Regions from separate parts of the Bradyrhizobium sp. Leaf396 genome, predicted to be linked through region 1. Evidence: riboswitches for the same ligand, from Rfam matches in the RefSeq annotation. Region 1 holds a riboswitch; each other region holds the start of a gene.

Evidence for each region. Region 1 has a riboswitch for cobalamin ahead of ASG57_RS11965 (ribonucleoside-diphosphate reductase subunit alpha). Riboswitches for the same ligand answer to the same signal wherever they lie in the genome.
Region 2: another riboswitch for cobalamin. It lies ahead of ASG57_RS27640 (ABC transporter substrate-binding protein); the one in region 1 lies ahead of ASG57_RS11965 (ribonucleoside-diphosphate reductase subunit alpha).
Region 3: another riboswitch for cobalamin. It lies ahead of ASG57_RS27660 (energy-coupling factor ABC transporter permease); the one in region 1 lies ahead of ASG57_RS11965 (ribonucleoside-diphosphate reductase subunit alpha).

Annotation. Positions count from the first base shown of each region.
Region 1 covers NZ_LMQJ01000010.1:114,290-124,035, reverse strand. Annotated here, with positions in the region: partial or broken gene ASG57_RS11990 (ATP-dependent helicase) at 1-1,717, shown strand, start outside; gene ASG57_RS11985 (cupin domain-containing protein) at 1,730-2,317, opposite strand; gene ASG57_RS11980 (sulfite exporter TauE/SafE family protein) at 2,440-3,240, opposite strand; gene ASG57_RS11975 (hypothetical protein) at 3,387-3,806, opposite strand; gene ASG57_RS11970 (ribonucleotide-diphosphate reductase subunit beta) at 3,982-5,130, opposite strand; gene ASG57_RS11965 (ribonucleoside-diphosphate reductase subunit alpha) at 5,157-8,108, opposite strand; cobalamin riboswitch at 8,222-8,439, opposite strand; gene ASG57_RS11960 (hypothetical protein) at 8,459-9,007, opposite strand; gene ASG57_RS11955 (short-chain fatty acyl-CoA regulator family protein) at 9,069-9,746, opposite strand, start outside.
Region 2 covers NZ_LMQJ01000045.1:31,134-40,879, forward strand. Annotated here, with positions in the region: gene ASG57_RS27600 (ABC transporter permease) at 1-249, shown strand, start outside; gene ASG57_RS27605 (ABC transporter permease) at 246-1,223, shown strand; gene ASG57_RS27610 (sugar ABC transporter substrate-binding protein) at 1,266-2,240, shown strand; gene ASG57_RS27615 (YciI family protein) at 2,315-2,602, shown strand; gene ASG57_RS27620 (ABC transporter ATP-binding protein) at 2,824-3,813, opposite strand; gene ASG57_RS27625 (ABC transporter ATP-binding protein) at 3,810-4,799, opposite strand; gene ASG57_RS27630 (ABC transporter permease) at 4,832-5,755, opposite strand; gene ASG57_RS27635 (ABC transporter permease) at 5,752-6,693, opposite strand; gene ASG57_RS27640 (ABC transporter substrate-binding protein) at 6,711-8,312, opposite strand; cobalamin riboswitch at 8,477-8,670, opposite strand; gene ASG57_RS27645 (histidine phosphatase family protein) at 8,743-9,315, shown strand; gene cobT (nicotinate-nucleotide--dimethylbenzimidazole phosphoribosyltransferase) at 9,308-9,746, opposite strand, start outside.
Region 3 covers NZ_LMQJ01000045.1:41,061-50,806, forward strand. Annotated here, with positions in the region: gene cobT (nicotinate-nucleotide--dimethylbenzimidazole phosphoribosyltransferase) at 1-433, opposite strand, end outside; gene cobF (precorrin-6A synthase (deacetylating)) at 444-1,193, opposite strand; gene ASG57_RS27660 (energy-coupling factor ABC transporter permease) at 1,240-1,917, opposite strand; cobalamin riboswitch at 1,955-2,174, opposite strand; gene cobA (uroporphyrinogen-III C-methyltransferase) at 2,223-2,951, opposite strand; gene ASG57_RS27670 (cobyrinic acid a,c-diamide synthase CobB) at 2,948-4,258, opposite strand; gene cobM (precorrin-4 C(11)-methyltransferase) at 4,258-5,040, opposite strand; gene ASG57_RS27680 (cobalamin biosynthesis protein) at 5,037-5,405, opposite strand; gene ASG57_RS27685 (bifunctional cobalt-precorrin-7 (C(5))-methyltransferase/cobalt-precorrin-6B (C(15))-methyltransferase) at 5,402-6,583, opposite strand; gene ASG57_RS27690 (cobalt-precorrin-6A reductase) at 6,582-7,328, shown strand; gene cobJ (precorrin-3B C(17)-methyltransferase) at 7,304-8,038, opposite strand; gene ASG57_RS27700 (precorrin-2 C(20)-methyltransferase) at 8,035-8,766, opposite strand; gene ASG57_RS27705 (precorrin-8X methylmutase) at 8,769-9,398, opposite strand; gene cobG (precorrin-3B synthase) at 9,398-9,746, opposite strand, start outside.

The sequences.
Region 1 (9,746 bases):
CATCGGACTGGATTCGGCCTTCACCATCCATGATCGGGAAGACTCCGCCGACCTGATGAATCTCGTGCGCCACAATCTCGGCTTCTCCAAGATGGAGAAGCGCTTCCCGAAGAAGGATACGTGTCTGGCGATCTATTCGCGGGCCGTGAACGCGGAAACCCCGCTCGGCGAAGTGCTCGGTAGCGTCTTCCCATGGTGCATTGAATGGGAGGCCGAACTGCAACGGTTGTTCGGCGCCTACGTCGAGGCCAAGCAGAAGCAGAATGTGCTCGATTACGACGATCTGCTGCTCTACTGGGCGCAGATGATGATGGCGCCGGCGCTCGCCGAGGATCTTGCTGACCGCTTCGACCATGTCCTGATCGACGAGTATCAGGACACGAACAGGCTTCAGGCCTCGATCCTGCTCAACTTCAAACCGACCGGCCGCGGCCTCACGGTCGTCGGCGACGACGCGCAGTCGATCTATTCGTTCCGCGCGGCGACGGTGCGCAACATCCTCGACTTTCCCGGTCACTTCACGCCGAAGGCCGAGTTGATCACGCTCGAGCAGAACTATCGCTCGACGCAGCCGGTCCTCGCCGCGGCCAATGCGGTGATTGATCTGGCGTCGGAACGCTTCACGAAAAACCTCTGGTCCGATCGCGCATCATCCGATCTGCCCACGCTCGTCAACGTCGCCGACGACATTGCGCAGGCCGGCTACATCGTCGAAAATATCCTCGCCAATCGCGAAGCCGGGCAGCGCCTGAAGTCGCAGGCGGTCCTGTTCCGGACGTCAAGCCACAGCGCGACGCTCGAGGTCGAGCTGACCCGCCGCAACATCCCATTCGTCAAATTCGGCGGCCTCAAATTTCTCGAGGCGGCGCACATCAAGGATGTGCTCGCGGTGATGCGCTGGGCGCACAATCTGCGCGATCGCGTCGCTGGATTCCGGGTGGCCCAGCTCCTGCCCGGCATCGGCCCGGGCACGGCTGCGAAGCTTCTCGACGCCATCGCCGAAAGCGGGAGCGCGGCCTCGGGCCTGCACGGCTTCCGTCCTCCGGCCGCGGCTGCCACACAATGGCAGGAGTTCGTCGAGACCATGAGCGCGCTGCATCTCGGCGCGGCGGGATGGCCGTCCGAACTTGATCTCGCCTGCCGCTGGTATCTGCCCTTCATGGAGCAACGCTACGAAGACGCAATACAACGGCAGGCCGACCTGACGCAGCTTGCGCAGATCGCAGCCAGCTATCCGACACGCGAACGCTTCCTGACCGAACTGACGCTCGACCCGCCCGATGCGACGAGCGACCAGACCGGTCCGCCGCTGCTCGATGAAGACTATCTGATCCTCTCGACCATTCATTCCGCCAAGGGCCAGGAATGGTCGTCGGTGTTCGTCCTCAACGTGGTCGATGGGTGCATTCCCTCCGACCTCGGCGTCGGCTCGACGCCGGAGATCGAGGAAGAACGCCGGCTTCTCTACGTTGCCATGACGCGGGCCAAGGATCAGCTTCATCTGATGATCCCGCAGCGCTTTTTCACGCATGGCCAGCGCAGCCTCGGCGACCGCCACGTCTATGCGCAGCGCACGCGCTTTATTCCGAACGGGATCACGAAGCATTTCCAGAGCCGGTATTGGCCGCGGGCCCAGACGGCTTCCGCTTCGGCGCGCTCGACGCGTACGCCAATCGACATGAAGGCGCGCATGCGCGGCATGTGGGAAAACAGCTAAAAGCGGGGCCATCTACCACAGCCGTTCGCGGCTTCCGTAAAGCGGATGCTGTTTTGGTACACCCACACGGCGAATGGCCGTTATCGCCTGGTCGCGCTCCTGAAAACTGCCGCGGCATTCATTATAGGTGCCCGTCGGGGGATAGGCGCCCACGACCAGGAAGGTCGAACCTGCGTTCAGACATTCATGTCCAACGCCGGCCGGCACGACGATGACGTCGCCGGCGCCGACCTTGACGGTCTTGCCCTTGTTGCCGCCGAGCCGCAGCGTCGCGGAGCCGCGGGCAATCCCCAGCACCTCGTGGATCATTGAGTGATAGTGGACGTAGTCGTAAATCCCGTTACGCCAGGCCTCGCCCCAACCGTTGATGTTGAACAGCTTCTCCAGAACGGCGGCTGAATCGTCCTTGCGGCCGAACCGGAGGGCTTTGCGGTAATAGAGCAACGGAAACTTGGGATTGTTCGGGATGTAGCCGTCGTCGCGGAATTTCATGCGAGAGGGACGGACGTCACGCACGCAGCCGAGCGCCTCCTCCCGGCTCGGGATGCCGATGCCGGTCGCCTTTTCGACGATGCGCTTGACGGGTTCGATGACGTCCATGCCTTGAACTGAACGCCGAGCGAGGCATCGAGTTTCAGCGGGGCACCCGATATGACCGATCGTGACCCGCCGGGGACCTGGCTCGAGGCGGACAATTCCAAGACTCCGAGAGCACAGTTCGATCAGAAGGCGGCCGCGATCATGCGCGCTGCAGCGGCCAATAACAGAACCGCCAGCACCAGCCTCAGCGCACCCGGCTTGAGATACTGCGTGCCCAGCCACGATCCGACAAGCCCGCCGACGGCGACACAAGCCAGCCATATCGGCAATTGCGTGGGCAGAGATGGCATCGTCGCCCATGCACCGAGCAGAGCAGCCGCCGAGTTCAGAAGGTTGAACACCGCCGATATGGCGGCGGCCGTCCTTGTTTCGGTCCAGCGCATTGCAAGCACAACAGGCGCGAGGAAAATCCCGCCGCCGACGCCCGTCACACCGGACACCAGTCCGATCGCGCCGCCGACCAGAAGCGACGGGAGGAACGGAGGAACAACGGGCGCTTGCTGGTCGAGCATCGAGGCGGATTTTACGGAGCGAAGCATCAGCACCCCGGCGACGAGCAACAACACGCCCACGACAGGCATGTAAACGGCCGCGGGGAGATGGAGCGCGCCGCCCAACAGCGAGAAAGGAGCGCCAAGCACGGCGAACGGATAGACGGTGCGCCAGGTCAGCATGCCGGCGCGATAGAAGCGATAGCATCCGATCGCTGACACCAGCACGTTGAGCGCGAGGGCGGTCGGCTTGATCGTTGCCGGATCGAAGCCGATCAAGCCCATCACGGCGACATAGCCGGTGCCGCCGGCCTGTCCCACCGCTGAGTAGAAGAGCGCCACGACCGCCAGGGCAAGGGCAAACAGAGCGTCAGTCATATGGTGGCTGTAGCACCCGTTGCAGTGAGCTTGAAAGCAACGCCCGGCATTCACGATCGTCCGTTACCGGAAATCTCGTGTCTTCACGCGTGTCAGATGAAACGGAACGGAGGCCTATCGGCGCGTGCCCGGTTTCTCCCTAACAAATCTGCGGAAACCGGCATTCGAAGCCCGGCAGCGCAAAGCAGTAGGAACCGGCCTCATGCCCGAGCCAGCGACGGCCTCATCAAGGCAGGTGCAGGGAGAAACCCGGCGGCTACCGCCGTCTTGTGCGCAGCCAGGAGACCTGCAAGCGCCAACAGGTTGATGGAGAAAATCCAGCCGACAACGGAAGGCGAAAATGCCTCGGCGCTCGATGGCAAGACAGCCGTTGCCGCGAACAAGGCCAGCTCGTGAATCGCAAAAGCGGCAAGGAACGCACCGCCCGCAACGATGATCGTGGAACCGAAGCGGCCGGCGGCCATGGAGACGGCGAACGCCGCAAGCACTGCCGCGACGCCGATAGCGGCCCCCCAAGCAAAGCTGTCCCACGTTCGCGGATATCCAAGAAGCCCGTAGCCGACCGCTTGATTCAAAAACCACGCCACCCCAATCAGCGAAAGGGCGTCGCGGCGGCGCATCTGCGTTCCCGCGACCGTCACAAGAGCTGCGAAGGGCGTTGCACAAGCAAGCGCCAGGCTGAACAACACGCTGGAACCGGCAACGAGTGCGATCCAGATCGACGTCCGCGCCGAATGCGGAAGCCCGGCAGCGTGCGGATTCTCAATTCTGGATCGCATATCGCACTCCGTCGGTTCAATCCCACGCCAGCGCGCCGCCGTTCTGGTATTCGATGACGCGCGTTTCAAAGAAGTTCTTTTCTTTCTTGAGGTCCATCGCCTCGCTCATCCACGGGAAGGGATTGTCCGCCTCCGCGAACACCGGCGCAAGCCCGAGCTGGGCGCAGCGCCGGTTGGCGATGAAGTGCATGTAGGTTTCGCACAAAGCCGCATTGAGGCCAAGGAAGCCGCGCGGCATCGTGTCCCGCCCGTACTTCGCCTCCAGTTCGGCCGCGTTCTTCAGCATCCCGCGAACCTCCCCCTGGAACGTTTCCGTCCAGAGATGGGGGTTTTCGATCTTGATCTGATTGATGACGTCGATCCCGAAATTCAGGTGAATGCTCTCGTCGCGCAGGATGTACTGGTACTGCTCGGCGATGCCGACCATCTTGTTGCGCCGCCCGAGCGAGAGGATCTGCGCAAAGCCGGTGTAGAACCACATGCCCTCGAAGACGACGTAGAAGGCGACGAGGTCGCGCAGGAAGGCCTGATCGGCATCGGGCGTCCCCGTCTTGAAGTTCGCATCATCGAGATGCTGCGTATGCTTGAGGGCCCACGCAGCCTTGTCGGTGATGGACGGCACCTCGCGGTACATATTGAACAGCTCGCCCTCATCGAGGCCGAGGCTTTCGACGATGTACTGGAACGTGTGCGTATGCACGGCTTCCTCGAAGGCCTGCCGCAGAAGGTACTGGCGGCATTCGGGATTGGTCAGATGCCGGTAGATCGCCAGCACGATGTTGTTGGCGACCAGACTCTCGGAGGCGGCGAAGAAGCCGAGATTGCGCTTGATCATGCGCCGCTCGTCTTCGGTCAGGCCGTCTTTGGACTTCCAAAGCGCGATATCGGCCTGCATCGACACTTCCGTCGGCATCCAGTGATTGTTGCAACCCGAAAGATACTTCTCCCACGCCCAGCGGTATTTGAGCGGCAGAAGCTGGTTCACGTCGGCGCGCGCGTTGATCATGCGCTTGTCATCGACCCGCACGCGCGCCGCGCCGCGATCGATGGCGCCAAGGCCGGTTGCATCCACGGGGGCAGCCTCCGGCAATGAATTGTCACTCCCGGAAAGAACGGGACGGACGATGTGCAGCGGCTTGGCCGCGGTGTCAGACCAGTCGAGCATAATTCTTTTCCCTTTTTCTTCGCTGCTTACTGGCAGGCTTCGCAGTCGGGGTCGTCGATCGAGCAGGCCTTGCCCCAGGCTTCTACCTGGGCATGACCGTTTCCGTTCGCATGACCGTTCGTGTGGCCGTTGGCATGCCCGTTCGCATGGCCATTGGTCGGAGCGGCGGCCGGCACGGAAGCCGAGACGGCGTTGAGCTTGCCATCGGTGCCTTTCAGCGTGGATTTCTCGACATGCGTCGCGGAGCGCGAGCGCAGATAGTAGGTGGTCTTGAGGCCCCGCTTCCACGCATGGCGATAGAGCGTGTCGAGCTTCTTGCCCGAGGGATTGGCGATGTAGAGATTGAGCGACTGCGATTGGTCGATCCATTTCTGACGCCGGGCCGCAGCGTCGATGAGCCATGCCGAGTCAATCTCGAAGGCGGTCGCATAGAGCGCCTTCAAATCGTCCGGCACGCGATCGATCTGGCCGAGGCTTCCGTCGAAATACTTCAAATCTGATATCATGACCTCATCCCACAGCCCGCGGCTCTTGAGATCGCGCACGAGGTAGGCGTTCACGACCGTAAAGTCCCCGGACATGTTGGATTTGACGTAGAGATTTTGGTAGGCGGGCTCGATTGACTGCGAGACGGCGCAGATATTCGAGATCGTGGCGGTCGGCGCGATCGCCATGGTGTTGGAGTTGCGCATGCCGACGGTCATCACGCGCTGACGCAAGGTATCCCAATCGAGGCGACTCCCACGGTCGAGATCGACCGGCGCGCCGCGCGCCTCATCAACGATCTTGATGGAATCGAGCGGCAGGATTCCCTTGGACCAAAGCGATCCCTCATAGGACGGATAGCGCCCGCGCTCGGCCGCAAGATCGACGGACCCCGAAATCGCCCAATAGGAAATCGCCTCCATGCTTTCGTCGGCGAAGGCGACCGCTCCGTCCGAGGCGTAGGGCAGCCGGAGGATGTTGAGCACGTCCTGGAAGCCCATGATGCCGAGCCCGACCGGCCGATGGCGCAGGTTGGAATTGCGCGCTTCGGGGATGGTGTAAAAATTCACGTCGAGGACGTTGTCGAGCATCCGCATCGCGGTCGTCACGGTGCGCGCAAGATGCTCGTGGTCGAGCTTGCCGTCCGCGATGTGGTTGACGAGGTTGACCGAGCCGAGGTTGCAGACCGCAACTTCCGTGTTCGAGGTGTTGAGCGTGATCTCGGTGCAAAGGTTGGACGAATGCACGACGCCGCAATGCTGCTGCGGCGAGCGGAGATTGCACGGGTCCTTGAAGGTGATCCACGGATGCCCCGTCTCGAACAGCATGGTGAGCATCTTGCGCCAAAGGTCGACAGCGCGAAGCTGCCTGGTCACGCGCATTTCACCGCGCGCGGATCTGGCTTCATAGAAGGCGTAACGCTCGGCAAAGGCCTTGCCGGTGAGATCGTGGAGGTCGGGGGTTTCGTCCGGGGAGAACAGCGTCCAGGCGCCATCTTCTTCCACGCGCTGCATGAAGAGGTCCGGCACCCAATTGGCTGTGTTCATGTCATGGGTGCGGCGGCGATCGTCGCCTGTGTTCTTGCGAAGGTCGAGGAACTCCTCGATGTCCACATGCCAGGTTTCGAGATAGGCGCAGACCGCGCCCTTGCGCTTGCCGCCCTGGTTGACGGCAATCGCGGTATCGTTGGCGACTTTCAGGAATGGCACCACGCCCTGGCTTTCGCCATTGGTGCCCTTGATATGCGCACCAAGGCCGCGCACGCGCGTCCAGTCGTTGCCGAGCCCGCCCGCGTATTTGGAGAGCAGCGCATTGTCCTTGATGGCTTTGAAGATGCCGTCGAGATCGTCGGCGACGGTGGTGAGGAAGCAGGATGAGAGCTGCGAGCGCAGCGTGCCGGCGTTGAACAGCGTCGGCGTCGATGCCATGAAATCGAAGCTCGAAAGCAAGTTATAGAACTCGATCGCCTTTCCTTCACGGTCGATTTCACGCAAGGCTAGGCCGCAGGCGACGCGCATGAAGAAGGCTTGCGGCAGTTCGAACCGCGTGCCGCGCGCATGCAGGAAATAGCGGTCGTAGAGCGTCTGGAGGCCAAGGTAGTCGAATTGCAGGTCGCGCTCGGGCTTGAGGGCTTCGGCGAGACGCGCAAGGTCGAAGCGGCCGATTTCAGGATCGAGCAATTCATTCGTGATGCCGGTCTGCACATAGGCGCGGAAATATTCCGCATAACGCCCGGCCATTTCGGCCTGCGTCGCCTGTTCGGGCTGGCCCATCACGAAGCTCAGGGCTTCGCGGCGCAGCTTGTCCAACAGAAGCCGCGCGCTGGCCTTGGCGTAATCGGGATCGGTCTCGACGAGGGTGCGCGCGGCAAGGATCGGCGCCAGCGCCAGCTCATCCACGCTGATGCCGTCATAAAGATTGCGCTGGGCCTCTGTCAGGATGGCTTCGGCCGAGACACCGTCAAGCCCGGCGGACGCTTCCTCGACCACGGCGGCGAGGCGCTTGCTGTCGAGCGGCACCAGCGTGCCATCGGCGGTCTTCATATGCAGGGACGGCGTGGCGGTGGCCGCTTTGCCTTTGGTCTTTGTCTCCGCCTTGGCGCGTTCGCGCGCGCGATCCTCGCGGTACAGCACATAGGCGCGCGCGACCTTGTGATGCTCGCTTCGCATCAGCGCGAGTTCGGCCTGATCCTGGATGTCCTCGATATGGAAGGTGCGCCCGGCATCGGCGCGGCGCGTCAGGCTGGCGACGATCTGATCGGTCAGCTCAGCCACCACGTCATGGACGCGCCGCGACGCCGCGGCGCTGCTGCCCTCGACCGCAAGAAACGCCTTGGTCAGGGCGACGGTGATCTTGGAGGCGTCGAAGGGCGAAACCGATCCGTTGCGGCGAATGACCTGATAGCCCGGCTCGCTTGCGGGCGAAGCCGAAGCGGCAGGGTTAGACAAACGCACGACACGCGCGGCAGCGGCAGTTTCCGTTCCGAGAGACATTGGCTCAAGACCCCGTGGTTGTTGCGGGCCGGGGTCTAAGCGGAGGCGCATGCAGGAAGAGGAGCGGCGGATGCCGCAACCTGCCACGCGACCACCGGGACACCCCGCCCAGGGACGTTTCTGGTGTCGCGGCAGGTCTCCTGGCTCGCGGGTCTTAGCATCCGTCCGGTCTTCCCGAAATCGTGCGATTCCAGTGACGTAAAACGTGGACTTCAGCTCTCCGCTTACAGTTGCGGGGGCAGCACCGGCTTTGCCCAAAACATAGGCGCACCGGCTTCCCTCTTAGCTCCCGATATTGCGACTCGGGAGAACCGTGACCACCATATCTAGTAGTTTTATACGACTCGGTGTCAATAAATCGTTTCGACCGTCGTCACTGAATTCTCATAATTCACAGCCGCTCCGGAACCCTGCGCATCGGCTTTCCGCCAAGCCACGATGATCCCAGGGTTATTCGACAGGCGCGCGATTTCCTGGGGCGGATGCAGCGCAAAATGGATCGACTGCTGGCCACGGCGGAAGGAGCCTGTGCCTGACTTGGGAAGCCGTCCGTCCTTTGTCCAGCGCCGCCGCTCGCGCGGTGTGATCTCCAGAATCTCCTCAACGACCTTTGGATAAAGACGCTCCTGCCGGAAGGCATCCAGTGCTTCATCGATGGCGGACAGAAGATCAACGAGATCGATAGTGGCCTGCGGCGGGATCGTGGTCCGGATGCCTTCTTCCTTCGCCGATACCTTGAGCCGGTGCCGTCGCAGCAGGCCCGCAACCCGGCGGCGGGCTTCCCGCGCGCGGCGCGCGGAGCCAAGCGTCAATTCGCGCGGCGGCGTGAAGCTCAATACAATTCCGGCCGCGCCATCATCGATGGTGACATAGCGGCTATGCAGGGCGGCGACGCTCACGCGGTTCTTCCAGCAGCTTCATTCATGAGGGCGCGCACTCTCCCGCCGGGCGTCATCCGGGTCAACTCGCGGCGTAGGGTGCAAAGGCGCTGCGGTTTTCATCGGCGTGAAGGTGGCGGCCCACCGGCGGAAAGGCGCGCTGTGGGCAATTGGTCCTTTCGCAAATCCGGCAACCCGCGCCGATAGGCGTCGCGGCCATGGGGTTGGTGAGATCGAGGCCGTCCGAATAGACGAGACGGCCCGCATGCTGGAGATCGCAGCCGAGCGCAATGGCGAAGGTCTTGCGCGGCGCATGATACCCGCCCTGGCCGTGCGAGACGGCGCGCGCCACCCAGAGATAGGTGCGCTCGTCTGGCATGCGGGCGAGCTGCGTCAGGATGCGGTCCGGCTGCGCGAAGGCTTCATAGACGTTCCAGAGCGGGCAGGTGCCGCCGATGCGCGAGAAGTGAAAATCGGTCGCCGACTGGCGCTTGGAGATGTTGCCCGCGCGATCGACGCGGATGAAGAAAAACGGGACGCCGCGTGCGCCGGGCCGCTGAAGCGTGCTGAGCCGGTGGCACGCCGTCTCGAACCCGACACCGAAAGTCTGGCCGAGAAGATCGATGTCGTAGCGGCATGCTTCCGCCATGTCGCGGAAGGCCGAGTACGGCAACAGCAGCGCCCCCGCGAAATAATTGGCAAGGCCGATGCGCGCGAGGCGGCGGGATTCATCATCGGCAAAAGACCCCGCGGCCACGAT
Region 2 (9,746 bases), on a different contig from region 1:
ATGAATTCCGGCCACCCCACCGCCGGCCTCGGGCTCGAATTCGATGCCATCGCGGCCGTCGCCGTCGGCGGCACCTCGTTCGAGCGCGGCAATGGCTGGCTGCTCGGCACGCTGCTCGGCGTGCTCTCCGTCGGCGTGCTGCGCAACGGGCTGAACCTGATCTCGCTGCCGTCCTCGGTGCAGGTCGCAAGCGTCGGCGTTCTCGTCATCCTCGCCCTGTTCCTCGATGGCCTCAGGAGCCGCGCATGACCGACATCACTAAGGGCGCCATCGCGCCGCCCCGCTCCTTCCTGTCACAGGACGCGATCCAGCTGTTCTATCGCCTGCTCGCGGCGCTCCTGATCTGCGCGGTGCTCGCCGTGCTGAGCGACTCCTTCCTGAGCCTCGGCAACATCCTCAATGTGCTCAGGCAGGCGAGCCTCACCTTCTTCATCGCCTCCGGCCTCACGCTGGTCGTTCTGACGGCGGGCCTCGATCTCTCCGTTGGCGCCAATGTCGCGCTGTCGGCCTGCCTCGCCGGGACCGTGATCCATACGACGGGCTCGCCGGTGCTCGGCATCCTCACCGGGCTCGCCTCCGGCGGCATCGTCGGCCTGGTCAACGGGATCATGGTCACCGCGCTGCGCATCCCCTCCTTCATCGCGACCTACGGCATGCTCTGGGTGCTGAACGGCCTCACCTATTGGTACATGGCCGGCGAGACGCTGCACGGTTTCCCCGCCGGCTTCCGCCAGATCGGCAGCGGCTATCTGTTCGGCCTGCCGATCCCGGTCTATCTGCTGCTGGTCTTCCTCGGCATCGGAACGTTCTTCGCGCAGCGCACGGTCTGGGGCCAGGAGATCTATGCGATCGGCGCCAATCCGGTCGCGGCGCGCCTGTCGGGCATTCCGGTCGCGCGCCGCCTGCTGCTGGTCTACGCGGTCTCCGGCACCATGGCGGGATTAGCCTCGATCATCTTCCTGTCCCGGCTCAATTCGGCGGAGGCCGACATTGGCGAAAGCCTGACGCTGCCCGCGATCGCGGCCGTGCTGATCGGCGGCACCTCGCTGTTCGGCGGTGTCGGCACCGTGTTCGGCACCTTCATCGGCGCGCTGATCCTCACCCTGGTTCTGAACGGCATGAACCTGCTCGCGGTCAGCGCCAACTGGCAGCCGCTCGTCACAGGCGTCATCGTCATTCTCGCGGTCTGGCTCGACATGAAGACCCGCCGCCGCGCGCAATGAGCACTTGGAAGTCCAACAAGCAAAATGAGGGATGGAGGCAACATGAAAACGAAACTGGGACATCTGGCGCTGCCGTTGCTGATGGCGACTGCGTTCACAACAGGAGCGCGTGCCGACGGCGAGACCATCGCCGTCTTCACCAAGAACCAGACCAACCCGTTCTTCCAGACGGTGCGGGTCGGCGCCGACAACATGGCGAAGACGATGAACGCGAAGACGCTGCAATACATCCCGACCAAGCCGGACTCGATCCCGGAGCAGCTCAGCCAGATCGAGGACGTCGTGGTGAAGAAGCCGAGCGCGATCGTCTTCACGCCGGTCGACTACAAGGCGATGGTGCCGGGCGTGGAGAAGATCAACGAGGCCAAGATCCCGGTCGTCAACATCACCGACCGCTCCGCCGGCGGCAAGTTCCTCTCCTTCATCGGCGCCGACGATTACAGCCTCGGGCTCGAGACCGCGCGCTTCCTGCTCAAGACCCTCGGCGGCAAGGGCAACATCGTCATCATCGAAGGCGTCAAGGGTTCACTGACCAATGTCGACCGCGTCCGCGGCTTCAATGACGCATTGAAGGAGGCTCCGGGCGCCAAGCTCCTGGCCTCGCAGCCCGGGAACTATCAACGGCTCCAGGCGCTCCAGGTGATGGAGAACCTGATGCAGTCGAACCCGCAGATCGACGGCGTGCTCGCCGCCAACGACGCCATGGCGGTCGGCGCGATCGAGGCGCTCGATGGTGCCAACCGGAAAGCGCAGGTGATCGGCATCAACGGCACCAAGGAGGCGATCGACGCGATCAAGGCGGGCAAGCTGCTGGCGAGCGGCGACTACAACGGTTTCGCGCAAGGTTGCCTCGGCACCATGATGGCGATCCGCGCCTTGCGCAGCCAGCCTGTCATCGCCGAGATCGTGCTGAAGCCGACCGTCATCACCAAGGACAATTACAAGCCCTTCGACGTGCCGCTGGAACAGCGGACCTGCCCGACCTTCGAGGATGCCGGCAAGCTCAGCGCGAAGTAGACTGACCGGTCACCACGAACCCGGACGGCCGCTGCTGCGGCCGTCCCAAGACTGAATCAAGACACGGAGACACCATGCTGTTCGCCATTCACGCCCTCGACCGCGCCGGGGCGCTGCCGACACGGCTTGCCAATTACGACGCCCACAAGACGTTCCTGAGCGACACCTCGCGCTTCGGCGTCCAGATCGTGATGTCAGGACCGCTCGTCTCCGACGATGGCCAGACGATGATCGGCAGCCTGTTCCTGATCGAGGCACCCGGCCGCAAGGAGGTCGAAGCCTTCAACAGCGCCGATCCCTTTGCCTCGGCGGGGATCTGGGAAAAGGTGACGATCACGGGCTTCCTGCGCCGCCAGGGCTGAGGCCGGCCACGTCAAAATGCGAAAACAACCCCATGCACAGTAGAACGGGGTTGTTTCTGCTCGCGAATTGCCATCACGCCGAGCGGCCTCACATCCGAGGCCAATGCGGCCCCGGATCGGCGGTCAGTTTTGACACGTCGGGCAAAACAGGAGCATGATGCAATCATTCCGCAATTGTCGTTTCACGTCCTGCAGACCTGCCACAGGCGCTGCAACAATTGCTACGCCGCCGTCGGCGCGCCCTCTTCCAGATGACACGCCACCCACTGCTCGGCTCCCGCCACGCGCAGCGTCGGCTCCTCGGTCCGGCAGCGGTCGAAGACGAACGGGCAGCGGGTGTGGAAGCGGCATCCGCTGGGCGGATTGATCGGGCTCGGCACATCGCCCTTGAGAATGATGGGATTGCGCTGGGCCCCGGGCTCGGGCAGCGGCACCGCCGAAAGCAGCGCCTTGGTGTAGGGATGTCTTGGCGCGGCGAATATGTCGCGGCGCGGTGCCACTTCCACGATCTTGCCGAGATACATCACCGCAACGCGGTGGGTCATGTGCTCGACGATGGCAAGATCGTGGCTGATAAACAATAGCGCCAACCCGAACTCGCTTTGCAGATCCTGCAGCAGATTGACGATCTGCGCCTTGACCGAGACGTCGAGGGCGGAGACGGCCTCGTCGCAGACGATCAATTCGGGCTCGGCCGCGAGCGCCCGCGCGATGCCGATGCGCTGGCGCTGGCCGCCGGAGAACTCGTGCGGCCGGCGGTTCAGCGCCTCGCGCGGCAGGCGCACGGTGTCCATGAGCGCGGTGACCCGCACCTCGAGGTCTTCGGCGGACTTGGCGAGACCGAAATTGCGGATCGGCTCAGCCAGAATGTCGCGCACGCGCATGCGCGGATTGAGGCTCGAGAACGGATCCTGGAACACCACCTGCACGCGGCGGCGCATCTGGCGCATCGTGCCTGGTGCGGCATCGTCGATACGCTTGCCGTCCAGGATGACCTGGCCCGAGGTGATGTCGAAAAGCCTCAGGATGGCACGGCCGACCGTCGATTTGCCGCAGCCGGACTCGCCGACCAGCGACAGCGTCTCGCCGCGGGCGATCTCGAGGGACACGCCGTCCACCGCGTAGACGAACTCGGACTTCCGGCTGAACAGGCCGGTCTTGACCGGAAAATGCTTCTTGAGGTCGTTGACCTGGAGTAGCGGAGGACTCATGCCGCAACGGCTCCCTTGGCCGCGTAGTGGCATGCGGCAATATGGCGAGGGCCCTTCTCTTCAAGTCCCGGCGCATATTGCCGGCAGAGATCGGTCGCAAGCGCACAGCGGCCCGCAAAGACACAGCCAACAATGGGCTTGCGGAGATCAGGCACCTGTCCTGGAATTTCGGCAAGCCGCCTCGCGGTGCCCACCAATGACGAGCCGAGCCGCGGTACCGCGCCAAGCAAACCTTGTGTGTAGGGATGTCGCGGCGAACGGAACAGTTCCGCGACGGGCGCCTCCTCGACCTTGCGGCCGGCATACATCACCATGACCCGTTCGGCGATTTCCGCGACGACGCCGAGATCGTGGGTGATCAGGATGATGGCCGCGCCAACCCGGCGCTTCAGGTCCAGCATCAGCTTCAGGATCTGGGCCTGGATCGTCACGTCGAGCGCAGTTGTCGGCTCGTCCGCAATCAGGAGCTTCGGGTTGCAGGCCAGCGCAACCGCGATCATCACGCGCTGGCGCATGCCGCCGGAAAGCTGGTGCGGATATTCCCGCACGCGGCGCTTCGGCTCGGGAATGCCGACCAGTGTCAGCATCTCGATCGCATGCGCCTCCGCTGCCTGCTTGTCGAGGCCCTGATGGATCATCAGGGTCTCCCGGATCTGACGGCCGACGGTCAGGACCGGATTGAGGCTCGTCATCGGCTCCTGAAAGATCATCGAGATGTCGTTGCCGCGGATGGCACGCATCTCGCGATCGGACAGCTGGAGCAGGTCCCTGCCCGCAAAGCGGATGGTGCCGGCAATCCTGCCCGGCGGCTCCGGGATCAGCCGCATCAAGGACATCGAGGTCACCGACTTGCCGCAGCCGGACTCGCCGACGATGGCGAGCGTCTCGCCCTCGTTGACATGGAAGGACACCCCGTCCACCGCGCGATTGATGCCGCCCGGGGTACGGAAATGGGTCTGGAGGTTCTCGACTTCGAGCAAAGCCATGGGCGGTCAGCCTCGATCCATCAGAGGCAACATCACAGACTCTTGGCCATGCGCGGGTCGAGCGCATCGCGAAGGCCGTCGCCGAGCAGGTTCACGGCGAGCACCGTGACCGACAGGAACGCCGCGGGAAAGAACACGATATACGGCTTCACCTGCCACAGCGCGCGCCCCTCAGCCATGATGTTGCCCCAGGACGGGATGGTGGGCGGCGTGCCGGCGCCGATGAAGGACAGGATCGCCTCGGTGATCATGGCGCTGGCGCAGATATAAGTCGCCTGCACCAGCATCGGCGCCACCGTATTGGGCAGGATATGGCGCAGGATGATCATCGGCGTGCGCGTGCCGCAGGCCACGGCCGCATCCACATAGGGCTGCTCGCGCAGCGACAGCACCACGCTACGGACGAGGCGCGAAACGCGCGGGATTTCGGCGACGGTGATCGCCAGGATGACGTTGCCGACGCTGCCGCGGGTCAGCGCCATCAGCGCGATGGCCAGCAGGATGGGCGGTATCGACATCAGGCCGTCCATGAAACGCATCAGGATGCCGTCGGCCCAGCGGATGAAGCCGGAGATCATGCCGATGGCGAGGCCAACTGCGGACGCGAAGATCGCGACCGACAGCCCGACCGTGAGCGAGACCCGGGCGCCGTAGAGAACGCGCGAATAGATGTCGCGGCCGAGCACGTCGGTGCCGAACCAGAAATCGGCCGACGGCGCCCTTGTGCGCTTGGCGGGTGCAAGCGCCGTCGGGTCGACCGTGCCGAGATAGGGTGCAAAGACCGCGATCAGGACCAGCGTCAGCAGCAGCGCGCCGCCGATCGCGACCGTCGGATGGCCGCGCAAGAGGCCGACGAAGCCACGCCGGATCGCGACCGGCCGCAGGATGTCAGGCAGCTGCGGCGCGAGAACGAGACCGGCCGGTAGCGATTGCGGATTGACTGTCGTATCGGTCAATAGCGGATCCTCGGGTCAACGAGCGTGTAGACGACGTCGATCATCAGATTGACGAGGACGTAGACGAAGCTGAACAGCAGCACGATGCCCTGAATCACCGGATAGTCGCGGCGCAGGATCGCGTCGATCGTGAGGCGCCCGAGGCCGGGGATCGCGAACACGCTCTCGGTCACGACCGCGCCGCCGATCAGGAGCGCGATGCCGATCCCGATCACGGTGACGATCGGCACCGCCGCATTCTTGAGCGCGTGAATGAACAAAATGCCGCCCTGGCCGAGGCCCTTGGCCTTGGCGGTGCGGATGTAGTCCTGCTGCAAGACCTCGAGCATGGCGGCGCGGGTGATGCGCGCGACCAGCGCGATGTAGACGCAGCCGAGCGCGATCGCCGGCAGGATCAGGTTCTCCAGCCACGGCCAGAAACCTTGCGTCAGCGGCGTGTAACCCTGCACCGGCAGCCATTCCAGCTCGAGTGCGAAGATGTAAGCGAGCATGTAGCCGACCACGAACACGGGCAGCGAGAAGCCGAACACCGCAAAGCCCATGATGACGCGGTCGATCAGGCTGCCGGCCTTCCATGCCGCCACGACCCCGAGCGGCACCGCCACCACGATGGTGAGCATCAGCGTGACGATCATCAGCGACAGCGTCGGTCCGAGACGCTGGCCGATCATCGCCGAAACCGGCAGGTTGGTGAAGATGGAGGTGCCGAGATCGCCGTGCAGGATGCGCCAGACCCAGCCTCCGAACTGGACCAGGAAGGGCCGGTCGAGGCCGAGGCTCTGCCGGATGCGCTCCACATCCTCCGGGCTCGCCTGGTCGCCCGCGATCACCACGGCCGGATCTCCCGGCGCGATGTAGAGCAGGCTGAACACGAACAGCGCAACGATCGCCATCACCGGCAGGGTCGCGACGATGCGGCGGAGGATGTAGGAGAGCATCTGGCTTCAGCGCACGGTCATGCGGACTTCGACACGCCCCAGAAGAACGGCAGCGGCCCCTTGGCGATGCCGGAGACGTTCTTGCGCCACGCGGTGTAGCTCAGGAAGAAGCCCGTCGGCGCGTAGACGACGTCATCGAGCGCCGCCTTGTTGAGACGACCGATGGCAGCCTTCTCCTCGTCGAGGTTCTTGGCCTCGAACCATGATGCGACCTCCTTCTCGGTGCCGGGGCTGTTCGGCCATCCGAACCAGGCCTTGTCGCCGTTGGCGCGAATGGCGGTGTACGGCGCCGGATTGATGCAGTCGGCGCCCGCATGCCAGGTGTGGAACATGTTCCAGCCGCCCTGACCTGGCGGCGTCTTCTGCGCGCGGCGGGAGCCGACCGTGCCCCAATCGGTGGCGACGAAGTCGACGTTCATGCCGATCTTCTTGAGGAGGTCGGCGGTCACGTCGCCCTGCGCCTTGGTGATCGGCTGGTCCTGCGCCACGAGGCACGTCACCGGCTGCCCGGAATAGCCGCTCTCGGCGAGCAGCTTCTTGGCGGCATCGAAGTCGCGCTTGCCCTTCAGTATCTCGCCACCCGCTTCGCTGTACAGCGGCGTACCCGGCGTGAAAAAGCCGGGCAGCGGCTTCCAGAGCGCAGTGTCGTCGCCGACGATGGCACGCATGTAGTCTTCCTGGCTGAGCGCCATCAGAACCGCACGCCGCGCCCGCACGTCGTTGAAGGGTGCGAACAGATGGTTCATGCGGAACGAGCCGATATTGCCGAGAGGATCGCCGATATCGACGCTGATGTTCTTGTTCTTCTTCAGGACCGGCACAAGATCGGCGATCGGGCTTTCCCACCAATCGACTTCGCCGTTCTGCAAGGCGGCGGCCGCCGTGGCCGGGTCCGGCATCACGATCCATTCCACGCGATCGACCAGGATCTGCTTGCCGCCCGCGAGCCAGGATGCCTTCTCCTGCCGCGGCACATAGTCGGTGAACTTCTCGAACACCGCCTTCGCGCCCGGCACCCACTCGCCCTTGGCGAACTTCATCGGCCCGGAGCCGACATATTCGGTGATCTGCTTGAATGGATCGGTCTGCGCGATGCGCTCGGGCATGATGAACGAGCACGGCGAGTTGTTCTTCGCCAGCGCGTAAAGCATCTTCGGGAAGGGCTGCTTCAGGACCCATTTGAAAGTGCGGTCGTCGACGGCGGTGAGTTCCTGCTGCAGAGCCTTGATCATCAGCCCCATCGGATCGCGGGCCGCCCAGCGACTGAGGCTCGCGACAACATCCTTGCTCAGCACCGGCTCGCCGTCATGAAACTTGAGCCCGGGACGCAGCTTGAAGGTCCACGTCGTGCCGTCGTCCGTCACCTCCTCGGATTCCACCATCTGGCGCTGCGGCTGGAGCGAGGAATCGATGCCGTAGAGCGTGTCCCAGACCATCGCGGCCGCATTGCGCACAACATATTGCGTGCCCCAGATCGGGTCGAAATTGGCAAGATTGGCCTGCGGGACGAAGCGCAAGGTCCGGGCGGATGCGCCTTGCGCGATCGCCGGTGCCGAGAGGCCGGTCAATGCGAGACCGCCTGCGCCGGCCAGCCCCTTCAATACGGTCCTGCGATCCATGAAGTCCTCCCAGTCGTGACGTGATGCCGGCCAACTTTTGGCCAAGAGCGGGTGAAGCCAGAGCCCATTGGCTTGCAAATGGTATGCCACTAACCGACCTTCGCTCGGGGGATCTCACCCCACCCCGCTGTGGCCTTTCAGGAGACCCCGACCGACATCTTCACGTGCGACCGCGGATGACGGCAGGTCTCCCGGCTCGCGGATCATCACCGCTTCGTCGCCGTCCCGGAACGAGGACCCACCGGCTTGTGACGAAGGATTCTCCGCTCACAGTTGCGGGGCGGCCGCGGCATTGGGGACAAGGCACCGCATTCCCTTTTCATTCCCTCTCGGGAAAACCGTCGCGAGCATCTAGGATGACCATCAAGACAGAGGCAATGTATCGCATGCGACGCTATTGCCACGGCGACCAACTTCTTTGGAGATGAGCATGGAAGGCGAGACCTTCCTCTGGCTGATACGGCATGCGGTCGTCGAGGGCCTGGCCGGGACGATCCATGCTGCCGATGCGCGGGCCGATCTCGGCGACCACGCAAAGTTGGCGGCGCTGCGACACCGCTTGCCGCGGGACGGCACCAGCTATGCCAGCCCGTCGCGACGCACGGTCGAGACGGCGCGCGCACTGGGACTCGAACCGGCGCTGGTCAGCGAGTTCCGCGAGCAGGATTTCGGCGACTGGACCGGCCATCGGCATGACGAACTCGCGGCGAGCGGTGGCGAGACTTACGCGCGGTTCTGGCGCGACCCGGCGCGCGGGCGGCCGCCCAACGGCGAGAGCTTTGCGGATCAAGTCGCGCGCGTCCGGTCAGGCCTGGCAAGGATTGACGCAGGCTCCGCAACGCTGGTCGTGCATTCCGGCACGATCCGCGCGGTGCTGTGCATCGCGCTCGATCTCACACCGGACGCCGCGCTGCGCTTCGTGATCGATCCGTTGTCGCTCACCCGGATCGACCGGCTCGCACGCGGCTGGCGCGTCGTCTGCGTCAATCAGCAGGTCAGCTAGGCCTGTCAGGCACGTTGGCCTGCGCGAACGTCGCCATATCGTTGTGAAGTGCGCAGGCCGAGCGGACCAGCGGCAACGCGATGGCCGCACCCGATCCCTCGCCCAGCCTGAGATCGAGGCTGATCAGCGGCTGCACGTTCAGGGCGCGCAGCACCAGCCGATGTCCCTGCTCCGCCGATTGGTGCGACGGCAACAGGAACGGCTGGCATGACGGATTGAGGCGCGCCGCCGCCAGCGCTGCGACGGATACGATGAAGCCGTCGATCAATACAGGAATGCGGGCTTGCGCAGCCGCAATGGTCGCGCCTGCGATCGCTGCGATCTCCAGGCCGCCGACGGCGCACAGGATCTCCTCGGCCGAGCCTCCCGCGAGCCCGTGGCGTGCAATTGCTGCATCGATCACCCGCGCCTTGCGCGCGCGACCGGCCGCA
Region 3 (9,746 bases), on a different contig from region 1:
CAGACGTGAGCGCAGCTTCGACGCTGAAATCGCGCGTGCCATGGCGCGGCTTGTCAACGACGATCCCCGCCGTCGGCTCGGTCGCCAGCGTGCCGGCGTCGACCACCTCCAGACGCGAGCCAAGCTCGCGCGCCAGCACCGAGATCGCAGCACCGCCGGAGGCGAAATTCGCCATCATCGCGATGGTCACTTCTTGCGGATAGGCCGACACGCCCTGCGCGACGATGCCGTGATCCCCGGCGAAGATGATGATCGGCGCCCGCGAAGCGCGGGGCTGCTCTGTCGCCTGCAGACCCGCAAGCTCGATTGCGAGCTGCTCCAGCCGGCCGAGCGCCCCGGTCGGCTTTGTGAGTTGCGCCTGCCGCACGATCGCCGCCTCGCGATGACGGACGGAAATCTCGGGGCACTCTCGGTAGACCCATTCGGGGAGCATGCTGCCTCGCTCAATGCCGGCGCTTGAGAATGTAGCTGTCCATGATCCAGCCATGCCGCTCGCGCGCCTCCTGCCGCAGCGCGACGATGCGCGGACCGGCCTCGGCGAGCGCACCGGAGAGAATGGTCTGATCTTGCATGCCGAGATAGGCGCCCCACCAGATGTGAAGATCCGCCGGATCGAGCGACTGGAACGCCGTGCCGCCGTCGAGCATCACCACCACGGTATCGACTCCGTGCGGCCAGCCCTCGTCACGCAAGCGCCGCCCCGTCGTGACCAGGAACGGCTCGCCGATCTCGTTGAGCGGCAGCGCATGGGCGGCGCACAGCGCCTGGATCGAGGTGATGCCGGGCACGACTTCGATCTTCGGCAACGGATCGAGCCGCCGTGCAATGCGCAGCGAGGAATCGTAGAGCGACGGATCGCCCCAGATCAGCAGCGCGATCTTGCCATCACCTTCGAGATGATCCGCGATCGTCTTCGACCAGGTCGCGGCGACCGCATCGTGCCAATCGTCCACGCCCTTGCGGTAATCAGCTTCTCCGGCGTCGCGCACGGGAAGATCGAACTCGACGATCTGCGTTCTGCCGCTGGTGAGCACGTCCGCGCAGATCGTTCGCCTGAGATCCGCGAGATCGGATTTCGCCGTGCCCTTGCGCGGGATGAGGACGAGATCGGCCGCGTTGATGGCGGCGACTGCAGCGCGCGTGAGCTGCGCGGGATCGCCGCAGCCGATGCCTATCAGGGAGAGCGTGAGCATCGCGAGCGCGACGGACGGCCGCAACGGCCGTCCAATCGCTTGTCTCTCAGGCCGCGTTGTGCAGGCGCGGGGTGACGAGGCCAGGCGCGGTGACGCCGCGCAGCGACTTCGCCAGCGCCAGCACGGCAAGATCGGCCAGCGGCTCGATCACGATGACCAGCGCGTAGGAGGCGGCAAACGTTGCGATGTTGGCGAGGTTGGTCATCGCAAAGCCAGAGCCATAGAGCGCCCAGAATGCGACCCAGGCGATCACGCCGGCCTGATAGGTCGTCGAAAGCGCCAGCGCCTGACCGTACTTCAAATCGACATAGGCGGTGTTGCGGGCAATGATCCGCGTGGCGATCGCCTGGATCGCGAACAGCGGCACCAGCAGGGTGGTGACGTTCATGCCGTATTGCGGCAGGTCGGCCGGCTCGAACAGCATGCCCTGAAGCAGCAGACCGAACGCAAGACCGAAAGCAGCAGGCGCGGCACCGAACAGCAGGAACAGCGTAGAGCCGAGGATGAAGTGCACCTCTGACACGCCGACCGGGAAGTGCGGCAGGATCTCGAAGAAGACGAACACGAGCGCCGTGGTGGCCAGCGTACGTGCCGCGAACGAGCCGATTCCCTGCTCGCGCACGGTCTCGACCGCGAGCTTCAACGCAACGCCGCCTGCGGCGATGCCGGTTGCGTAACTCAACACGAGCTTGCCGCCCGTCACGATTCCGGGTTCGATATGCATGGCTCAGTTCCTTCCTGCCGTCACACCCGACGGCCTTGGCCTCAACACGTGCACGGCCGGTCTCCTGGCTCGCGGTTCACTGGGGTTCTCCGGCCTTCCCGGACCTTGCGGCCCAGTGGCTGATCGGAGCCCCTCACCGCTTACAGTCGCGGGGGCGGCTGGGGTTTGGGGCGCCGAAACTGGGTCCGCCCACCCCCATTCCCGATTATGCTCCGGCGCTTTGCGCCGCGGTGAGCACCATGCCTCTCCTGTGTGCGCCTTTCGCGAGCCGGGCGTCAAGGGGCGAAAGGCGGCCGCCTCCGTCATCACCGATAGTCCCCCGCCAGTGCACCGAACAGGATGACGGCGGCGGTCGAGGGCGCGCCACCGCGCGCAAGCTGATCGGCGAGCTCGGCAATGGTGGTGCGGACCAGCCGCTCGTCGGCACGGCCGAGGGATTCGGCAACCAATGCCGGAGTGTCCGGGGCAAGGCCGTGTGCGATCAACTTTGCGGCCAGCGCCGGAAAGGTGCGCCGGCCCATATAGACGACGGTCGTCGCCTCGGGATCGGCCAGCGCCGCCCAGTTCAGGTCGGGCGGCAGCTCGCCGGTGACGTCGGCACCCGTGATGAACTGCACCCGGCGGGAGGTGTGGCGACGGGTCAGGGGAATGCCGGCCTGCGCAGCGGCGACGCAGGCCGATGTGACACCGGGAATGATCTCATAGCCGATGCCAGCCTCGCGCAGCGTCTCCAGCTCCTCCTCGAGCCGGCCGAAAATGCCGGCGTCGCCGGACTTGAGCCGCACCACGCGCGCGCCGGTCGCGGCATAGTCGACCAGGAGACGGTTGACGTGGTGCTGCCTGGTCGAGGGTCGCCCCGCCCGCTTCCCCACCGCGACGAGATTGGCGCCGGGTCGCGCCAGATCGAGGATCGCGCCGGAGGCGAGGTCATCATAGAGCACGACGTCCGCCTCGCGCAGCCGCGCGGCGCCTCTCACGGTGAGCAGCTCGGGGTCGCCGGGGCCGGCGGAAACGAAGGAGACGAAGCCGCTCACCGGTCCTCCGCGATCAGGTGGAAGAACGTGCCGGTGGCGTGTCCCCGCCGCGAGCCGGTCTCGGCGATGACCGCGCCGGTTGCGTCGTGCACCACCGCCAGCGGCGCATCAGGTTGCGCGAGAATGGTCGAATAGTGGAATTCGTGGCCGCGCAGGCGCGCACCGGCCTGATATCCCGGCATCGGCGATGCGAGCGTGGCGAGACGATAACCGAGATGCATCCGTCGCTTGGCAAAGCTGGTCTCGAGGCCGAGCAGGCCCGTCATCTGATGGCGGACGCCGTCGGCATCCGTCAAAGCGGTCCCCAGCACCATATAGCCTCCGCACTCGCCGTGCATCGGCCGCGTCGTGGCGAAGGCGCAAAGACCGCTGCGAAAGCGTGCATTGGCCGCCAGCTTGCCGGCGTGCAGCTCGGGATAGCCGCCGGGCAGCCAGCAGACGTCGGCGCTCGCGTCGGGCACTTCGTCGGCCAGCGGCGAGAACGGCACGATCTCGCCGCCCGCCGCGCGCCAGGCCTCCAGCATGTGCGGATAGACGAAGGAGAAGGCCGCATCGCGGGCGAGCGCGATGCGTTGACCGGGCGGGGTTATCTTCAGGCCGTTCGCCGCGGGCTGCGCCGACCAATTGCCGGCGGCTCGGAGCACTCCATCGAGATCGACATGCGCGGCAACGAAGCGCGCGGCCTCGTCGATCAGCTTGCCGATCTCGGCCTGCTCCTCGGCCTGCACCAGGCCGAGATGCCGCTTCGGCAGACTGATCTCGGCATGACGTGGCAGCGCGCCGAACACGGCGATGCCGGCCTCCTCAAGCGCGCGCCGCACGAGAGCCTCGTGACGCGGGCTGGCGACGCGGTTGAGCACGACCCCGGCAAGACGCAGGCCGGCGCGATAATCGCGCAAGCCGGCCGCAATCGCAGCCGCCGTTTGCGCTTGTCCCGAGGGGTCGATCACCAGCACCACCGGCCAGCCCAGCATCTCCGCAATGTCGGCAGTCGCGCCGGTGCCGGAGACGCCGCGCGCGGCAACGCCGTCGAACAGGCCCATCGAGCCCTCGGCAAGCACGACATCGGCGTCCACGCCGCGACTGACGAGATGCGCGATGGCGCCGCGGTCCATCGCCCAGCTATCGACATTGACCGACGCGCGTCCCGTGGCGGCGGCGTGAAAGGCGGGATCGATATAGTCGGGGCCGCTCTTGAAGCACTGCACGTTCAGGCCGCGACTGCGCCAGGCGCGCGCAAGCGCCAGCGTCAGCGTGGTCTTGCCGACGCCGGAGGCCGGAGCAGAGATGACAAGACCGGCCGCCATCACGTCGCCTCCGGAAAGCGCGGCTCGGCGCCGACCGGCCGGTAGCGCCGATCGTAGTCGGCGGCATAGAGGCGGCTTTCGTCGAAATCCGCAGCGCCCAGGGTCTTGCCGACCAGGATCAGCGCCGTGCGCTCCATTTCGCTGCCCACGGCCGCATCGAGCGTCGCAAGCGTGGCGCGAATAATGCGCTGATCCGGCCAGCTTGCACGCCAGACGATCGCGACCGGACAATCCGCGCCATAGTGCGGTGTCAGCTCCGCGATGACCTGGTCGAGCAGATGGATCGACAGATGAATCGCGAGCACGGCGCCGGTGGCTGCGAACGCCGCAAGCTTCTCGCCCTCAGGCATCGCGCTGGCGCGGCCCGGCGTGCGCGTCAGCACCACGCTCTGGGCAAGGCCAGGCAGCGTGAGCTCGGCCTCCAGCGCCGCCGAGGCCGCCGAGAAGGAGGGAACGCCCGGCGTCACCGAATAGGGAATGCGAAGCGCACGCAGACGGCGGAGCTGCTCGCCCATGGCCGACCAGACCGAGAGATCGCCGGAATGCAACCGCGCGACATCCTTGCCTGCCGCGTGCGCGGCGGCAATCTCCCCGATGATTTCGTCGAGCGACAGCGGCGCGGTGTTGACGATGCGCGCGCCGGGCGGGCAATGCGCCAGCACGCCCTCCGGCACCAGCGAGCCGGCATAGAGACAGACCGGAGAGGCTGCGATCAGATCGCGTCCCCTCAATGTCAGGAGATCTGGCGCGCCAGGTCCCGCGCCGATGAAATGGACCGTCATGCGCCATCTCCCTCGGCGATCGCCGCGGTCGCGGTGCGATCCTGAGAAACCACGCGCGTTGCAATGAGCCGCGCGCGAGAACCCGCGACTGCGAGCGCGGCGGCTTCGGCAACCGATCCGGTGCCGAACTTTTCCGCGACAAGCTTCGACCGGGTCGGCGTGTCCACCTTCGCAAGCACATCGGCTGGAACGGCCCTGATCGGCACACCGCATTCGCGCGCGAGCTGCTTCAGCACCTCCGCGTCAGCCTTGTCGCTGACGGTGGCCACGGCCGCGAGGCCCTCCGGACCGCCGGCCGCCTGCAGAGCCTCGCGCAGTGAGGCCAGCGTCACATCCTGCTTGAATCCGAGTCCGGCAACCTTCATCGGACGGCACTCCACTGCACGACCGGCCTTGCCGCCTCCCAGGAGCGGTAGCGGCCGAGCGGAGCGGCCTGCGCAATCTCCACCCGCATCAGCTCGCCGCCATGGCGCTGATGAAGTTCGCCGAGCAGCGCTTCCGTCTCCAGTGTGACCGAGTGTGCAACCAGCCGCGCCCCGATAGGGAGCCGCGGCCAGATCGCATCGAACATTGCGTTATCGAAGCCGCCGCCGACGAAGACGGCGTCCGGCGGGTCCAACGCGGTGAGAGCTTCGGGCGCCGCTCCTGTGACCACAGCGATCCGATGCGCCAGTCCGAACGCGGCCGCATTGCTGCGGATGTTGGCAACGCGATCTTCGCGCACCTCGATCGCCGTGGCCGCCCCTCCACAAAGCGCCCACTCGACCGAGATCGAACCCGAACCGGCGCCAACGTCCCACAGCCGTTCGCCGCCTCGCGGCGCCAGCGCCGACAGCGCGAGCGCGCGCACCAGTCGCTTGGTGATCTGGCCGTCATGGACAAAGAGATCGTCCGGCAGGCCCGAGCTGCAGGGAATGCCCTGTGCGCCCCTCGCCTCCACCGCGACTGCAACCAGGTTGCCAGCGAGATCATCAGCGAAGTCCATTGCGCAATACTGCCGGACAGTCTCGCGGGGCCCGCCGAGCGCGGCGAGAGTCCAGAATGCAGAAGCGCCCCAGCCGCGTTCCGTCAGCCATTTCGCAAGATCGCTGGCGGCCTTGCCATCGCGCACGAGGCAAATGATGCGCGCACCGCGCGCCAGATGCGGCACGAGACGTTCGAATGGCGCGGCGTGCAGGCCGATGCACGTGACGGCGTCCAGGCGCCAGCCCAGCCGCGCGGCGACCAGCGAGAAGGTCGACGGCGCGGGATGTGCGATCCACTCCTCGCCACCGAGCTTCTCGGCGAGACTCGCACCGGCGCCATGCCAGAACGGATCGCCGGAAGCGAGCACGACGGTCGGCCGGCCACGGCAGCTCAGCACGACGTTCGCATCGAACGGCACCGGCCATGGACGGCCGCGGCTGCCAGCGTCGGCAAGCGCAAGATGACGCTCGCCGCCGAACACCGTTTCCGCCTCGGCAAGCGCCTTTCGGCTTGCCTCGGATAGGCCAGCAAGGCCATCTTCGCCGATACCGATGATGGTCAGCCAGGGATTAGCCATGATGCGCGCGCTCATTCTGGGCGGAACGGCCGATGCGAGCCTGCTCGCCGCGGAGATCGCGCGCGCCGGCATCGAGGCGGTCTATTCCTATGGCGGCCGGACGCGCGCGCCGGCCGAGCAGCCGCTGCCGACCCGCATCGGCGGCTTCGGCGGCGTGAGCGGGCTGGCCGACTACATTCGCCGCGAAGGCATCACGCATGTCATCGACGCGACGCATCCGTTCGCGGCCGAGATGAGCCGCCATGCGATCGAGGCGTGCGCGGACGCCGATACGCCGCTGATCGCGCTGGAGCGCGCGCCCTGGACCAGGGTGTCCGGCGACAACTGGATCGATGTCGAAGACGTCGGCGCCGCGGCCGCTGCGCTGCCGGAGGCGCCCGCAAACGTGTTCCTCGCCATCGGCCGCCAGCATATCGCGCCATTCGCGAGCAAGCCGCAGCACAGCTACACGCTCCGCTTCGTCGATCCGCCGGAAGTCGACCTGCCGTTCGCCGCGGATGTGATCGTGGCGCGCGGACCGTTCACGCTTCGAAGCGAGCTTGAGATGATGCGCACACGTGGCATCGGCTGGATCGTCGCCCGCAATTCGGGCGGCGGCGGCGCGCGCGCGAAGATCGACGCGGCCCGAAGCCTCGGCCTTCCCGTCATCATGATCGCGCGACCGCAGTTGCCCGAGCGGCCACGGGTCGAGAGCGTCACTGACGTGATGCAGTGGCTCGGTCATTCTGCCCGCCTCGGCGCATAGACCCAGCGGCCGACGCGGCGTGTCTGCGAGTTGCCGACGATCACCAGCGTGCGCATATCGGCCATCCCGGGCGTCGCTTCGTTCAGCGTCACCGTCTCGATCTTTTCATCAGCGGCGCTGACCGCGCGCGCGAAGATCACGAGACGCGCGCCGGCGCCGGCCTCTCGCAGCACCGCAAGCGCGCGGCCAAATCCTTCCGGCCGGCTCGCCGAGCGCGGATTGTACAGCGCGATGGCAAAGTCTGCCTCTGCCGCAAGGCGAAGACGCTTCTCGATCACCGCCCATGGCTTCAGATTATCCGAAAGATTGATCGCGCAGAAATCGTGCCCGAGCGGCGCGCCGGCGCGTGCAGCAGCCGCCAGCATCGCCGTGATGCCGGGCAGCACGCGGATCGGCAGCGCCTGCCATTGCGGCGCCCGTTCGAGCGCCTCGAACACGGCCGAGGCCATGGCGAAGACCCCGGGATCGCCGGAGGAGACGACGACGACCTGCCCGCCTTCGGCGGCAAGCCGCAGGGCTTCGCTCGCGCGCTGCAGCTCTTCGCGATTATCCGACGGGCGCAACGTAAGCCCCGCCCGCGGTGGCACGCGCGCGACGTAGGGCGCATAGCCCAGAATGTCGGTCGCGGCTGCGAGCGCGGCGGAGACTTCCGGCGTCACCAGCGCGTCGCTGCCGGGCCCGAGGCCCGCGATGGTCAGCGTGCCCGTCATTCGGCCGCGTCCAGATTCCGGCCCTTGCCGTGCACGAGCACGATCGCGAAGTAAGGACAATCGATGGCGTCGATCTCGGCGAGCCGTACCACGCGCTCGCCCGGCATGGTGCCGCGCTCGACCAGCCAGGCGTCATCGAGCCGGCCGGCGGATGCGAGCGCGCGGCGCACCTTGGCGAGATTGCGGCCGGTCTTCATGACGACGAGTGCATCGGAATCGCGCATGCGGCGTTCGAGCTCGTCTTCGGGAAGCGTTCCCATCAGCACCGTCGTGACGTCGTCGCCGAGCGCGATGGGCTGGGCTACGCCGTTCCAGCACCCGACCATGCCGGGAATCCCCGCGATCACCTCGATCTCGGTGCGGCCCTGCAGGCGCGTGTGCAGATGCATGAACGAGCCATAGAAATAAGGATCCCCCTCGCACAGCACGACGACATCGACGGCGCGCGCAAGCCGCGCCAGGCGCTCGGCCCATTCGTCGTAGAAGCCGGCGAGCAGCTGAACATATTCCGCGCTGTCGAAGGCGATCTCGGTGGTCACAGGATATTCCATGGGATATTCGGTGACGCCGGCCACCAGCAGGCCCTCGACGATGCGGCGCGCCTGGCCCGCCCTGCCTTTCTTGCGGAAATAGGCGACGTGTTGCGCGGCGCGCACGGTCCGGTCCGCGCGCACGCTCATCAGATCAGGATCACCGGGACCGAGACCGCAGCAGATGATGCGTCCCATGACTATTCGCTCCGGCTCGCCAGTGCATTCACGGCGGCAACGGTGATCGCGGAGCCGCCAAGGCGTCCCTCGACCGTCATCGCAGGTACCGGCGGATCGGCCATCAACGCGGCCTTGGATTCGGCGGCACCGACGAAGCCGACGGGACAGCCGATGATGGCCGCAGGCCGCGGGCAGTCGCGATCCTCCAGCATGTTGAGCAGATGAAACAGCGCGGTCGGCGCATTGCCGATCGCGACGATCGCGCCACCCAAGTGCGGCCGCCACAGCTCCAGCGCCGCGGCCGAGCGCGTGTTGTGCATGGATTGCGCCAGCGCGGGAACGGACTCGTCTCCTAGCGTGCAGATGACGGCATTGGCCGCAGGAAGTCTCGCGCGCGTAATGCCTTCCGAGACCATGCGCGCGTCGCACAGGATCGGCGCGCCTCCTTGCAGAGCGGCGCGCGCGGTTGCTGCCATGCCCGGTGAAAAGCGGATATGCGCCTCGAGACCGACCATGCCGGCGGCGTGGATCATGCGAACCACCACCGGCTCCTCGTCAGGCGAAAAGCGCGCAAGATCGGCCTCGGCCCGGATGGTCGCGAATGATTGCCGGTAGATCGCCGCGCCGTCGGTCTCGTAGGTGTGAGGCATCAGTTCCCTCCGACCAGGACGGAGGGATCGCTGACGATGTCGGCGCCGTCGAGCCCGCGCAGGGCCGGCGCGTCACGGATCGAGCCATCGCGGACGAGATCGAATCCGGTGTTCGTCGCAATCAGCGTGATCGCAGCCGCACCGGAATGGGCGCAGCCCTTTCCGCAGCCGGAGACGTGAAGTCGCGTATCCGCGCTAATGCGCGGCGCGAGCGCTGCGGCGAGCGCACGCGTGTCGGCATGGGCTTCGCCGCAGCGCGGCGCTCCGCTGCAGGCAATCACGCGCAGCGCGGGATCGTGGGGCTCGGTGATGAGGCCCGCCGCGCTCGGCATCTCGCGCTTGCCTTCG